3 regions of the Streptomyces sp. NPDC058685 genome follow, and region 2 is predicted to be linked to each of the others. Evidence: riboswitches for the same ligand, from Rfam matches in the RefSeq annotation. Region 2 holds a riboswitch; each other region holds the start of a gene.

The links. A riboswitch is a leader RNA that binds a small molecule or an ion and turns the genes downstream of it on or off. The one in region 2 is predicted to bind cyclic di-AMP.
Positions count from the first base shown of each region.
Region 1: it holds a riboswitch for cyclic di-AMP, as region 2 does, so the genes downstream of both, ACFWU3_RS20350 (M23 family metallopeptidase) here and ACFWU3_RS09265 (transglycosylase family protein) in region 2, are expected to answer to the same signal.
Region 3: it holds a riboswitch for cyclic di-AMP, as region 2 does, so the genes downstream of both, ACFWU3_RS03880 (peptidoglycan DD-metalloendopeptidase family protein) here and ACFWU3_RS09265 (transglycosylase family protein) in region 2, are expected to answer to the same signal.

Region 1 is NZ_JBHXSL010000024.1:26,599-31,218, reverse strand. Features, by position in the region: gene ACFWU3_RS20360 (pitrilysin family protein) at 1-914, shown strand, start outside; gene ACFWU3_RS20355 (M16 family metallopeptidase) at 941-2,308, shown strand; cyclic di-AMP (ydaO/yuaA leader) riboswitch at 2,575-2,746, shown strand; gene ACFWU3_RS20350 (M23 family metallopeptidase) at 2,760-3,551, shown strand; gene ACFWU3_RS20345 (GntR family transcriptional regulator) at 3,816-4,493, shown strand.
Region 2 is NZ_JBHXSL010000007.1:199,898-204,517, forward strand. Features, by position in the region: gene ACFWU3_RS09255 (cytochrome P450) at 1-1,110, shown strand, start outside; gene ACFWU3_RS09260 (transglycosylase family protein) at 1,241-2,164, shown strand; cyclic di-AMP (ydaO/yuaA leader) riboswitch at 2,428-2,602, shown strand; gene ACFWU3_RS09265 (transglycosylase family protein) at 2,607-3,269, shown strand; gene eno (phosphopyruvate hydratase) at 3,603-4,620, shown strand, end outside.
Region 3 is NZ_JBHXSL010000003.1:155,742-160,361, reverse strand. Features, by position in the region: gene ACFWU3_RS03890 (STM4011 family radical SAM protein) at 1-366, shown strand, start outside; gene ACFWU3_RS03885 (SGNH/GDSL hydrolase family protein) at 386-1,177, opposite strand; gene ACFWU3_RS03880 (peptidoglycan DD-metalloendopeptidase family protein) at 1,340-2,290, opposite strand; cyclic di-AMP (ydaO/yuaA leader) riboswitch at 2,295-2,447, opposite strand; gene ACFWU3_RS03875 (alpha-galactosidase) at 2,763-4,620, opposite strand, start outside.

The DNA.
Region 1 (4,620 bases), on a different contig from region 2:
GTCAGCGCTACGACAATGTGCCGTACGGCACGGCGTTCGAGAAGCTGACCGCCCTCGCCTACCCCGAGGGCCACCCGTACCACCACACCCCGATCGGCTCGATGGCCGACCTCGACGCCGCGACCCTCGAGGACGCCCGCGCCTTCTTCCGCACGTACTACGCGCCGAACAACGCGGTGCTGTCGGTCGTCGGCGACATCGACCCGGAGCAGACGCTCGCCTGGATCGAGAAGTACTTCGGCTCCATCCCCTCCCACGACGGCAAGCAGCCGCCGCGCGACGGCTCGCTGCCGGAGATCATCGGTGAGCAGCTGCGCGAGGAGATCCGGGAGGAGGTCCCGGCGCGTGCGCTGATGGCCGCCTACCGGCTGCCGCACGACGGCACCCGCGAGGCCGACGCGGCCGACCTGGCGCTCACCGTCCTCGGTGGCGGCGAGTCCTCCCGGCTGCACAACCGTCTGGTGCGGCGGGACCGCACGGCCGTCGCCGCCGGGTTCGGTCTGCTGCGTCTGTCCGGTGCTCCCTCGCTCGGCTGGCTGGACGTGAAGACGTCCGGTGGCGTCGAGGTCCCGCAGATCGAGTCCGCCGTCGACGAGGAACTCGCGCGGTTCGCCGCCGAGGGCCCGACGCCGGAGGAGATGGAGCGCGCGCAGGCGCAGCTGGAGCGCGAATGGCTCGACCGGCTCAGCACGGTCGCCGGCCGCGCCGACGAACTGGCCCGCTACGCCGTGCTGTTCGGCGACCCGCAGCTCGCGCTGACGGCCGTCAACCGCGTGCTGGACATCACCGCCGAGGAGGTGCAGGCGGTCGCCCAGGCCCGGCTGCGCCCCGACAACAGGGCGGTGCTGGTGTACGAACCGGTCTCCGCCGACCAGGACGACCAGAGCGACGAGGAAGAAGGGGCGGACCAGTGAGCGACGCCGCCGAGCCGTTGACCGCCATGACGTTCCACCCGCAGCCGCAGGCGGGTACCGCCAAGCCGTGGGCCTTCCCCGCCCCCGACCGCGGCACCCTGGACAACGGTCTGACCGTGCTGCGCTGCCACCGGCCCGGTCAGCAGGTCGTGGCCGTCGAGATCTCTCTCGACGCCCCGCTCGACGCCGAGCCGGAGGGTCTCGACGGCGTCGCCACGATCATGGCGCGCGCCCTGTCCGAGGGCACCGACAAGCACTCCGCCGAGGAGTTCGCCGCCGAGTTGGAGCGCTGCGGGGCCACCCTCGACGCGCACGCCGACCACGCCGGCGTCCGGGTCTCGCTGGAGGTGCCGGTCTCCCGGCTGCTGAAGGCGCTCGGGCTGCTCGCCGAGGCCCTGCGCGCCCCCGCCTTCGACGACAGCGAGGTCGAGCGGCTGGTGCGCAACCGGCTGGACGAGATCCCGCACGAGATGGCCAACCCGGCCCGTCGCGCCGCCAAGGAGCTGTCCAAGCAGCTCTTCCCGGCATCGCTGCGGATGTCGCGCCCGCGTCAGGGCACCGAGGAGACCGTGGCCCGGATCGACGCCGCGGGCGTCCGGGCGTTCTACGACGCCCACGTCCGGCCCGCGACCGCGACCGCGGTGATCGTCGGCGACCTCACCGGGGTCGACCTCGACGCCGTGCTCGCCGAGACCCTCGGCGACTGGACGGGCGACACCGCGGAGTCCCGGCCCGTTCCGGCGATCACCGCCGACGACACCGGCCGCGTGATCATCGTGGACCGGCCCGGAGCCGTACAGACGCAGCTGCTCATCGGCCGCGTCGGCCCGGACCGCCACGACCGCGTCTGGCCCGCCCAGGTGCTCGGTGCGTACTGCCTCGGCGGCACCCTCACCTCCCGGCTCGACCGCGTGCTGCGCGAGGAGAAGGGCTACACCTACGGCGTACGTGCCTTCGGCCAGGTCCTGCGTTCGGCACCCGACGGCACGGGTGCCTCGATGCTCGCCATCAGCGGTTCGGTGGACACGCCCAACACCGGCCCGGCGCTGGACGATCTGTGGAAGGTGCTGCGCACGCTGGCGGCCGAGGGTCTCACCGACGCCGAGCGCGACGTGGCCGTGCAGAACCTGGTGGGCGTCGCCCCGCTGAAGTACGAGACGGCGGCGTCCGTCGCGAGCACGCTCGTCGACCAGGTGGAGCAGCATCTGCCCGACGACTACCAGGCGCAGCTGTACGTGCGGCTGGCCGAGACGGGCACGGTGGAGGCGACGGCAGCGGCCGTCAGCGCCTTCCCCCAGGACCGTCTCGTCACGGTGCTCGTCGGTGACGCGTCCGCGATCGAGGAGCCGGTCAAGGCGCTCGGTATCGGTGAAGTGACGGTTGTCACCGGCTGATTGAGGCCGTCGGCCGCTTCCACCGGGAGGCAGAGCAGCCTCTGCCTCCCGGTGGAGCGGCCTCCGCGGTCCGGTGGGGCGGTGGACGCGGCCAGGGAACCCCGGCATCACACGATGCCGGGGTTCCGTCGTTTGCCCGATTTGCTGCGGGGCTTCCGCTCTGCCCTGTGGCATGCGCTACAAACAGGGCTGTCTGTTTGGTGATTGAAAGTTGCCACGCTTAGCGTCGGTCCGGCTGTTCGCCAGTACCGCCGCATCCGCGGCACGGACAGCCATCGCCGAGTCCCCGTCAGGCGCGAGCCTGGGGAGCCGGGGACCCACACGAAGTCCCTGGGGTGAATCGGATGCCTTCGCGGCTGTGCCGCGGCGGAGGCGCCCGTAGGAGACCTTCCTGCTCCGAACCCGTCAGCTAACCCGGTAGGCGAGAAGGAAGGAAAGGACCAGCCACTTCATGGCGTTCGCCCGTCCCACCGGGAAGCACCGTGCCCCGAGCCGTATGACGCGCAGAGGCGCGAGCATCGCCGGCGTCGCGGCCCTGGCCACCACCGGCGTCATCGGAACCCTCGCCTCTCCGTCGCTGGCCGCCGAGTCCGGAGCCGCCGCTCCCGAGTCCGGCACCGTCACTCTCGAGAGCACCGGCCTGAGCACGGCCGTCGCCGCCGACTCGCTCGCCACGGAGATAGCCGACCAGGCCGCGGCCCAGGAGCAGGAGGCCGAAGAGGCCGTCGCCCGCGCCAAGGCCGCCGCCGAGGCCAAGCGCAAGGCCGAGGCTCGCGCCAAGGAGGCCCGCGAGGCCCGGGAGCGCGCCGCCCGCGAGGCCGAGCGCAAGCGTCTGAACGCCTTCGTGTCACCCATCTCCGGCTCGTACGTCTCCACCGGCTACCAGACAGGCGGAGCCGTCTGGTCCTCCGGCAGCCACACCGGCATCGACTTCCACGCCTCCACCGGCACCCCGGTGCACGCGGTCGGCGCGGGCACCGTCGTGGAGGCCGGCTGGGGCGGCGCCTACGGCAACAACATCGTGATCAAGATGAAGGACGGCTCGTACACCCAGTACGGCCACCTCTCGTCGCTGAACGTCTCGGTCGGCGAGAGCGTCACCCCGGGCCGGCAGATCGGCCTCGCCGGCTCGACCGGCAACACCACCGGACCGCACCTGCACTTCGAGGCCCGCAGCGGCGCCGAGTATGGATCGGACATCGACCCGGTCTCGTACCTGCGCTCGCACGGCGTCAACATCTGAGCCACGTGACCGTCTGAGCCCGCTGGCGTTCCGAGCCCGCGGACCGTCCGATCAGCACCCAAGGCCCCGGCCCGTCGCCGGGGCCTTTCGTGTGCGCCGGCATGGATGCGGGCGCGGTATGCCCTCGTGGTGCGAGGCCGGCTACTGGCCAAAAGATATCCATGAATGCCCGCCGGGCATCGGAAAATGTGGACCGCTGCAATAGAGTCACCGAACGGTCGTCAATCGGCTGCGTTTCGCGCGGATTAAAGCGGAGGTTCGGTCATGCGCATTCCCGCGCACTCGGTATGCACAGCGATCCGCGACGACATCGTCTCCGGTGTGTTCCGGCGCGGCAGCAGACTCACCGAGGAGCAGCTGGCCCGCCGCTACGGCGTCTCGCGCGTCCCGGTGCGCGAGGCTCTGCGGACCCTGGAGTCCGAGGGTTTCGTCACCACCCGGCGTCACGCGGGCGCGTGTGTGGCGGAGCCGACCGAGCGGGAGGCGGCCGACCTGCTGGAGGTGCGGATGCTGCTGGAGCCGCTGGGCGCGGCCCGGGCGGCCCAACGGCGCACCGAGGCCCATCTCAAGGTGCTGCGCGGCCTGGTGAGGCTGGGCCAGGAGCGCGCACGCCGTGGTCAGGGCGAGGATCTGCGCTCGCTCGGCGGCTGGTTCCACGAGACGCTCGCCCAGGCCTCCGGCAGCCCGGGCCTGATCGCACTGCTCACCCAGCTGCGGCACAAGATCGCCTGGATGTACGTCGTGGAGCAGCCGGCCGCGCCCGTCGAGTCGTGGGCCGAGCACGGCGCGATCGTGGATGCCGTCGCGCGGGGCGATGCCGAACGGGCCCGGGCGCTGACCGCCGTGCACACCGAGCGGGCGGCGTCCGCGCACCGGCTTCGGATCACGGAACCGGTGAGGACTTCGCAACATCCCGTAAACACCGCGAGCGCCCGCAATTAACAGGCACGCCGTATACAAAGAGGGAGCTTTTCGCAGGGCTTCTTTTCTGCTGCCCGAATTCATTTCGCGGGACCGGAATGGCCGGGCGAACCTGCCGGAATAGCCGGGAGTTCATCCGGATGGCCAG
Region 2 (4,620 bases):
GTGACCCGGTACGCCGACGCCAAGCAGGCGCTCGCCGACCAGCGCCTGTCGAAGAATCCCGCGCACCACGACGAGCCCGCGCACGCGAAGGGGAAGACGGGAATTCCCGGCGAGCGCAAGGCCGAGCTGATGACGCATCTGCTCAATATCGACCCGCCCGACCACACCCGGCTGCGGCGGCTCGTCTCCAAGGCGTTCACCCCGCGGCGGGTCGCCGAATTCGTCCCGCGTGTTCAACAGTTGACCGATCAGCTCATCGACGGCTTCGTGGAAAAGGGAGAGGCGGACCTCATCCACGAGTTCGCCTTTCCGCTCCCCATCTACGCCATCTGCGATCTGCTCGGTGTCCCGCCGGAGGACCAGGACGACTTCCGGGACTGGGCGGGCATGATGATCCGTCACGGCGGCGGCCCGCGCGGAGGTGTCGCGCGGTCGGTGAAGAAGATGCGGGGGTATCTCGCCGAGCTGATCCACCGCAAGCGTGAGGATCCCGGCGACGATCTGATCTCCGGGCTGATCCGGGCGAGCGACCACGGCGAGCACCTCACCGAGAACGAGGCCGCCGCGATGGCCTTCATCCTGCTGTTCGCCGGTTTCGAGACGACGGTGAACCTCATCGGGAACGGTGTGTACGCGCTGCTGCGCCACCCGGAGCAGCGCGAGCGGCTGCAGGCCTCCCTCGCCGCCGGGGAGAGCGCGCTGCTGGAGACCGGCGTGGAGGAACTCCTGCGCTACGACGGCCCCGTGGAGCTCGCCACCTGGCGCTTCGCCACGGAGTCCCTCGTCATCGGCGGCCAGGAGATCGCCTCGGGCGACCCGGTGCTCGTGGTGCTCGCGGCCGCCGACCGGGACCCGGAGCGGTTCACGGACCCCGACGCGCTCGACCTCTCCCGGCGCGACAACCAGCACCTCGGTTACGGGCACGGCATCCACTACTGCCTCGGCGCACCGCTGGCCCGGCTGGAGGGACAGACCGCGATCGCCACGCTGCTCCGGAGAATGCCGGACTTGCGGCTTGCGGGCGATCCGGCCGATTTGCGCTGGCGCGGAGGTCTCATTATGCGTGGATTGCGAAGCCTGCCCGTTGAGTTCACACCTGGACGCAGCTGACGACCCGTCAAGACTGTGACTTTCACGTGATCTCCGCTGCATCGACTTGTGACACACGATCGAATCCGGCTACTTTCACGGTCGTCTCAGAAGACATCAGTTGTTCTGTAGTCACTCGAAGGGCACCCGCATGCTTTCCGGCCAAGGTCGTCACCGTCGTCCCCGTCAGGCTCCGGCCATCGTTGTCGCGGCAGGGGTGACGGGATCGGCCATCGCGATCCCCCTTCTCGGTGCGGGTTCGGCCTCCGCCGCCGACGCCGCCACCTGGGACCGCGTGGCGGCCTGCGAGAGCGGCGGCCAGTGGAGCGCCGACATGGACAACGGCTACTACGGCGGTCTGCAGATCGCCCAGGAGACGTGGGAGGACTTCGGCGGCACGGACTACGCGGACCGCGCCGACCTCGCCAGCCGCTCCCAGCAGATAGCCGTCGCCGAGAAGGTCCTGGAGGCCCAGGGCCCCGAAGCCTGGGCGACCTGCGCGGGCATCGCCGGGCTGACGCAGGGCGGCACCGGCGCCGGTGTCGACCCGGGCGCCTCGGCCCCCGCGGAGCAGGGTGCGACGTCCGACGACCCCCTCGCCTCGCTGGCGCCCTCGAAGTCCGCCTCGCCCTCCGAGACGGCCGAGCCCGCCCCGGCGCCGACACAGGGCATCGGCAACAGCGGGACCGGCGACAGCGGCAGCGCCACCGGCAAGCACCGCGGCGAACCCGCCGCCGAGCCGACGGAGCCGGAGGCGACCGGGTCGACCGGAACGGCCGAGCCGGGCAATACGGGCAATGAGCGTGAAGCGGGGCGTCACGCCTCGCGAGGTGACGATGCGGCACGCGACGGCGAGGGCGCGGCCGATGAGGCCGGCAAGCCGGCCGAGACGAACGACGCGGAGGCCGCGCCCGGTTCGTACACCGTCCGCCCCGGCGACTCCCTGTCGGCCATCGCGACCGCGCAGAAGCTGCCCGGAGGGTGGAGTTCCCTTTACAAGGCGAACGCGGAGACCGTCGGTGACGACCCCGACCTGATCCTGCCTGGCCAGAGCCTGGAGCTCGACCTGAAGTAGGGGCAGTACAGGCGCCTTTGTCCGAATCGTGCAACTGAGACAAGGGTCTCTTTGCGGCAACTCGCCCATCTTGCCCGGCGGAACGGGGCATTCCGCCCTCGACCTGCAGAAACGCATGGTCCCGGAGGGGCGGGATGGGCGTTTTCTCCCCGATGTTCGTCTTTGAACATCGGGGAGCTCTGTGTTTACGGTCTGAACCGTTCGCCATCGCGGGCACCGCTGACCGTCACGCCGAATCCTGCCGTCGGTCGGGGGGAGTAGTCGACGCGTATGCGCCGTAGGCAGGAGCGGGGGAACCAAGGTAAGCGCCGGCCCCGGCAGTTGAGGATGAACTGCGGGTACCGGCTTGGGGTGGAGCCGTGCGCACGACTGCGCGGCCGGGCAACTCACTTGGCCCGAACCCGACAGCTCACCTCGTAGGCGTCGGTGAGAGAGATGTTCCATGCTGTTTTCCGGCAAGGCCAAGCACCGTCGCCCGTCCAAGGCCACCCGTATCGCCACGCTCGCCGGTGTCACCGGTGCGGCAGTCGCCGCCCCGCTGCTCGGCGCCACCACCGCCTCCGCCGCGACCACGTCCGAGTGGGACCAGGTCGCGCAGTGCGAGGCCGGCGGCAACTGGTCGATCAACACGGGTAACGGGTACTACGGCGGCCTGCAGTTCTCCGCCTCCACCTGGGCCGCGTACGGCGGTACCCAGTTCGCCTCGACCGCCGACCAGGCCTCGAAGGCGCAGCAGATCCAGATAGCCGAGAAGGTCCTCGCGGGCCAGGGCAAGGGTGCATGGCCGAACTGCGGCGTGAACCTGTCCAACGCCGCCAACGACGCCGGCTCCGCGCAGGAAGCCCAGCCGCAGCAGCGCGCCGAGGCCCCGACCACCCGCTCCGAGCGCTCCGAGGCCCCCGCCCCGGCGAAGTCCTCGAAGCCGGCCGCCAAGTCCTTCAAGAAGGGCGACGGCGAGTACAAGGTCAAGGCCGGTGACACCCTCAGTAAGATCGCCAAGGCCGAGAAGGTCAAGGGCGGCTGGAAGAAGCTGTTCGACCTGAACAAGGGCGTCGTCACCGACGCCGACGTGATCCACCCGGGTCAGCAGCTCCACCTGAGCTGACCCCGCACGGGCCGGCGCGCGAGCGCCGGCCCGCCTGTGGTGTCCCCGAGGTCTCGTCCGGTTCGCCCTTCGGGCGGAGGACGGCGCTTCGCGGACACTCCCCCCGGGGAAACAGACCACCCCGGTCCGGAGCGCATCCCCCGTACGCGCCGGGCCGGGGTTCTCTCTGTTACCCATGGGTAGATTGGGGGCGTTTTGTCCCCAGCACCCGCTGTTCATGCCCTTTTTCGTCCCAGGAGGCGGGCATCGGGCGGCTGATGCCCCGCCGCCGGTTAGGCTCGTGCCGCAAGGCCAATGAGACCCTGCACTCCAAGCGTCACATCCCAGAAGGAGATGCTCGTGCCGTCCATCGACGTCGTCGTAGCCCGGGAAATCCTGGACTCCCGAGGCAACCCCACGGTCGAGGTCGAGGTTGGCCTCGACGACGGCAGCACGGGTCGTGCTGCAGTTCCGTCCGGCGCATCCACCGGTGCGTTCGAGGCTCTCGAGCTCCGCGACGGTGACCAGAACCGCTACCAGGGCAAGGGTGTCGAGAAGGCCGTCCTCGCCGTCATCGAGCAGATCGGCCCGGAGCTCGTCGGCTACGACGCCACCGAGCAGCGCCTGATCGACCAGGCGATGTTCGACCTGGACGCCACCCCGGACAAGTCCTCGCTCGGCGCCAACGCCATCCTCGGCGTCTCGCTCGCCGTGGCCCACGCCGCCTCCGAGGCCTCCGACCTGCCGCTCTTCCGCTACCTGGGCGGCCCGAACGCGCACCTGCTGCCCGTTCCGATGATGAACATCCTGAACGGCGGCTCGCACGCCGACTCCAACGTGGACATCCAGGAGTTCATGATCGCACCGATCGGCGCGGAGTCCTTCTCCGAGGCCCTGCGCTGGGGCGCCGAGGTCTACCACACCCTGAAGAAGGTGCTGAAGACCAAGGGTCTGTCGACCGGTCTCGGCGACGAGGGCGGCTTCGCGCCGAACCTCGACTCCAACCGCGCCGCGCTGGACCTGATCCTCGAGGCCATCAAGGAAGCCGGCTACGCCCCCGGCAAGGACATCGCGCTCGCGCTCGACGTCGCCGCGTCCGAGTTCTACAAGGACGGCACGTACGAGTTCGAGGGCAAGTCCCGCTCGGCCGCCGAGATGACCGAGTACTACGAGGAGCTCGTCGCCTCCTACCCGCTGGTCTCCATCGAGGACCCGCTGTTCGAGGACGACTGGGCGGGCTGGAAGGTCCTGCACGACAAGCTGGGCAGCAAGGTCCAGATCGTCGGCGACGACCTGTTCGTCACCAACCCCGAGCGCCTCGCCCGCGGTATCGAGGAGGGCTCGGCCAACGCTCTGCTCGTCAAGGTCAACC
Region 3 (4,620 bases), on a different contig from region 2:
TATCTCTGGGTGAACGCGGCGGAGGGCCGCACCTGCACCGATGCCGAGGCCGCCGAGTGGAGCGAGCTCGACCCGCTGTTCGCCTACAGCCGCCATCCGCACCGCTCGGCCGGGCTGCCCTGCCGGACGGGCGAATCGGTCGTCTCGGTCGACGGCGACGGCACGGTACGGCGCTGCCACTTCGTCCCGGACGAGCTCGGGAACCTCTACGACGGCAGCTACCGGCAGGCGCTGCGCCCCCGCGCCTGCCCGCTGGCCGTCTGCGACTGCCACATCGGCTATGTCCACCTGGAGTCGTTGCCGTTGTACGACGTGTTCGCCGGCGGGGTGCTGGAGCGGATCCCGGCCCGGCCGGCCGCCCGGTAGCCGTTCCCCACCGCCCGCCTCACAGCGGCAGCAGGTCCGGCCGCTTCGCCTCGACATGGTCGCCCGAGCTCTCGCCGCGCAGCCTGCGGCCGATCCACGGCACCAGGTGCTCGCGTGCCCACTGGACGTTGTCCCGGCGCACCTCGAAGGGAGCGCGCGGCGGCAGGAGCGGCCACTCCTGGTCCGGGTCGGCGGGCACGTCGAGCCCGAGGACCTGGGCGGCGCGCAGGGCCACCCGGGTGTGCCCCTCGGGCGACAGGTGCAGCCGGTCGCCGTCCCACGCCCGCCTGTCCTGCACCGACTTGAGCGACCACAGGTCGAGCACGGGACAGTCGTAGCGGTCGGCGATGGCGCGGACATGGGCCGTGTACGTGGCGATCTTGCCGCGCAGATGGCGCAGCACCGGCACACCGCGGGTGTCGAAGCCGGTGGTGACCATCACCGTTCCGACCGCGCCGGTGAGGTCGGCGACGGCCCGCTCGAAGCGTTCGGCCACGTCGTCGGGGTCGCTGCCCGGGCGGATGATGTCGTTGCCGCCGGCGCAGAACGTCACCAGGTCCGGGGCGAGTTCCTGCGCCCGCGGCACCTGCTCCGCGACGATCTGGTCGAGCAGCCGGCCGCGCACGGCGAGGTTGGCGTAGCGGAAGGTGTGTTCGGGCATCCGGTCGTCGAGCAGGACCGCGAACCGGTCCGCCCAGCCGACGAACGCCCCGTCCGGTCCCGGGTCTCCGACGCCTTCGGTGAAGCTGTCACCGATCGCCGCGTACGACCCGATTGCGCCTGTTTCGTCTGTTCTCGAATCGTCTGCCACAAGGACTCATCCTGTCCTTACGGGTGTGACCTACGCGACCGTAAGGAGGGGTTGACGGTGCGTGATGTTTGCCACCGGTCAAGTTTCGACAAGCACGGAATACGCCGAATCCCCCCGCACCGCGAACAGGCGGTACGAGGGGATTCGGGCGTTATCGGCGCGTCAGAGAGAAACGCCGTGCTGGCGCAGGTACGACACCGGGTCCATGTCCGAGCCGTAGCTCGGGCCGGTGCGGATCTCGAAGTGCAGGTGCGGACCGCTGGAGTTGCCCGTGGAGCCGGAGAGGCCGATCTGCTGTCCGCCGCTCACGTTCTGGCCCGCGGAGACGGTCAGCGACGAGAGGTGGGCGTACTGGGAGTAGGTGCCGTCGGTGTGCTGGATGACGACCTCGTTGCCGTACGCACCACTCCACCCGGCGGAGACGACGCTGCCCGGGCCCACGGACTTGACCGTGGTGCCGGTGGACGCGGCGAAGTCGACACCGGTGTGGTAGCCGCTGGACCACATGGCGCCGGAGGCACGGTAGGGGGTCGTGACGGCGGCGGAGTCCAGCGGCGCGGAGTAGCCGGAGGCGTTCTCCTGCGGGGCGGACTCGGCCGAGTCGCTCGTCGAGGCCTTGGCGGCCGTGTCGCTCTGGCGGGACTCGCTGCGGGAGGCGCGGTCCTCGCTGTCCGAGGTCTTCGGCTTCGCGGGCGCGGCCTTCCGCGCCGGCTTCTCGGCGGGCTGACCCTCGGCCTTGGCGCCGATGGTGAGCTTGAGTCCCGGGTGGATCAGCGCGGGGTCGTCGCCGACGGCGGCACGGTTGTCCGCGTACAGCTTCTGCCAGCCGCCACGGACGTCGTGCTCGGCCGCGATCTTGGACAGATAGTCACCGGCGACGACGCGGTACGACGTGGGGGCGGCGGGCTTCTGCGCGGTGGAGGAGGCCGGAGCGGCGGCTGCCTTCTGCGGTGCGACCGCGGGGGCCGCGGCGGGAGCGGCCTTGTCCGCGGCGTGAGCGCCTGCCGCACCCATCAGCGGGAGGGCGATGGCTGCGCCACCGGTACCCGCGGCGACGAAACCGCGGGAGAGAGAACGGGACTTGGGACGGCGGTGCTTACCCTTTCCGGGCATGGCGCATTCCTCTCCGGCGCCGGCGAGGTGAGCTGTCGGGTTCGGGCTGGAGATGCCCGGTCACATGGCTGCGTGACTTCACCCCGAGCCGTCCGGAGCACCGGACGGCGTACTACCTGGGTCCCCCGCTCCTGCCACACGTGGGTGGGTGGGTATTCCGGTCGGCGGCAGGATTAGGCGGTCCGTCCGGATTTCCGTGACCGTAAGCGAGCATTGCGGACGGGAACAAGCCACCTCTTTTTCCGATCACGGGCCACATGCATATCGGACGGGAAATTCCGGTCACACTCCGTGGACGAAGGAGCGTCAACTTCCTTCTGGTGTCGCACTTCTGGCCGGTGGATCAGCCACGGTCCGTCACGAATGAGATCCTGCTCACGAGCCTTTTCCCATCTCCATTCCAGATGGGGCAGGCTATGGCGAACAGTTCAATTCGGACAGAAAACCCAGATGCAAAGAATGGTGAGCGGTATCAGCCAATTCGCCGCAACCTGATCACCGTGGCGTCCATGTCACCCTTCAGCCCGGTCTGCAGCCCGTGGTGCAGCAGCACCGATCCCCGGTGCACCTGCGCGGTGTCCTGGCACTCGTAGGCCGCGGCCGGGTCGAGGCCGCGCAGCCTCAGCCGCGGCGGCTGCTCGCCGTAGTGCTGCGCCTGGAGCCAGGCGAGGACGACGGTCTCGTCCCCGCGCAGGTACTGCACGGCACTGAGCCCGCCCTCCGGTGCCCGCAGCCGGTACAGGTCTCCGTGCTGCACGACCGGCCTGATCTTCTTGTAGAGCTCCACCCAGTCGCGCGCCTCGGCCAGCTCCTCCTCGGTCCACTCGGTCAGGTCGCCGCCGACCCCGAGCACCCCCGCCATCGCGCTCACGAAGCGGAAGCGCAGGCTGCTGAATCGCCCGTTGAGCTGGACGTTGGGGCTGTCGGTGACCCAGGCGGCCATCACCCGCGCGGGGTGGATCTGGGTGAAGCCGTCCTGGATGGCGAGCCGGTCCAGCGGGTCGGTGTTGTCCGAGGTCCACACCTGGTCGGTGCGGGAGAGGATCCCCAGATCGATCCGGCCGCCGCCGCCGGAGCAGGACTCGAACGCCACACCCGGGTGAGCGGCCCGCAGCCGCTCCAGGAGCGCGTAGAGGGCATCGACGTGTTCCACCCACAGCCGCTGCGGATAGTCCTCACCGGGCCAGCCGGCGTCCGTGAAGCAGCGGTTGAAGTCCCACTTCACATAGTCGATCGGTGCGCTGCCGAGCAGCGTGTGCAACTGCTCCCACAGGTAGTCCTGCACGTCCTTGCGGGCGAGGTTCAGGACCAGCTGATTGCGGAGCTCGGTCCTGGTCCGGCCCGGGTGGTACTGCACCCAGTCGGGATGCGCGCGATAGAGATCGCTGTCGGCGTTGACCATCTCCGGCTCGACCCAGATGCCGAACTGCATGCCCAGCTCGTGCACTTCGTCCGCGAGCGGCCGCAGGCCCTTCGGGAAGCGGTCCGGGTTGGGGGTCCAGTCGCCGAGGCCGGCGCGGTCACTCGTCCGCTGCCCGAACCAGGCGTCGTCGACCACGAACAGCTCGACGCCCATGTCCGCGGCCCGCCGGGCGAGCGCGCGCTGCTGGTCCTCCGAGATGTCGAAGTTGGTGGCCTCCCAGGAGTTGTAGAGCACGGGCCGGTCGGCGGCGGCGTCCGGGATCACTCGCGCGCGCTGCCACGAGTGCCAGGCACGGCTGGCGCCGCCGAACCCCTCGGCGCTCCACAGGCCGGCGAAGACGGGAGAGGTGTAGCTCTGCCCGGGAGCGAGCTTCAGCAGTCCGGAGTCGTCATAGCCGGCCCCGCCCGTGATCTGCACCAGGCCGTCGGGCAGCTGCTGGACGCTGATGCGCCAGGACCCGGACCAGCCGAGCGCGCAGCCGTAGACCTCGCCGTGTTCTTCGGTCGCTCCGTCCGCGTCGAGCGCGACCCAGGGAAGGTGCTGGTGGCCGGTGTGTCCGCGGCGGCTGCCGAGCACCTTCTCGCCGTAGGTGAGCGGGGACCGTACGAGCAGGGACTCGGCCGCCCACCGCCCGTGGAGCTGGCTCAGCCGCCAGGCGTCGCGCTGCGGCAGCGTCCAGGTGGCCGCGTCGGCCCGCAGCAGCTCCAGATCGGGCCCGTCGCCTTCATGGGCGACCGTCACCCAGCGCTCGATCACATCGGCGTCGTCGTGCATGCGGTGGTGGAGAGTGAGGCCGAGCCCGTGCACGGCGTCCGTGAAGCGCAGCCGCAGCTCGTCGCCGTCCGCCGAGGCATCGGCGAAGGCCCACTCGGTGCCGCGCACCTGGGGCGTGCGGACGGAGAGAGAG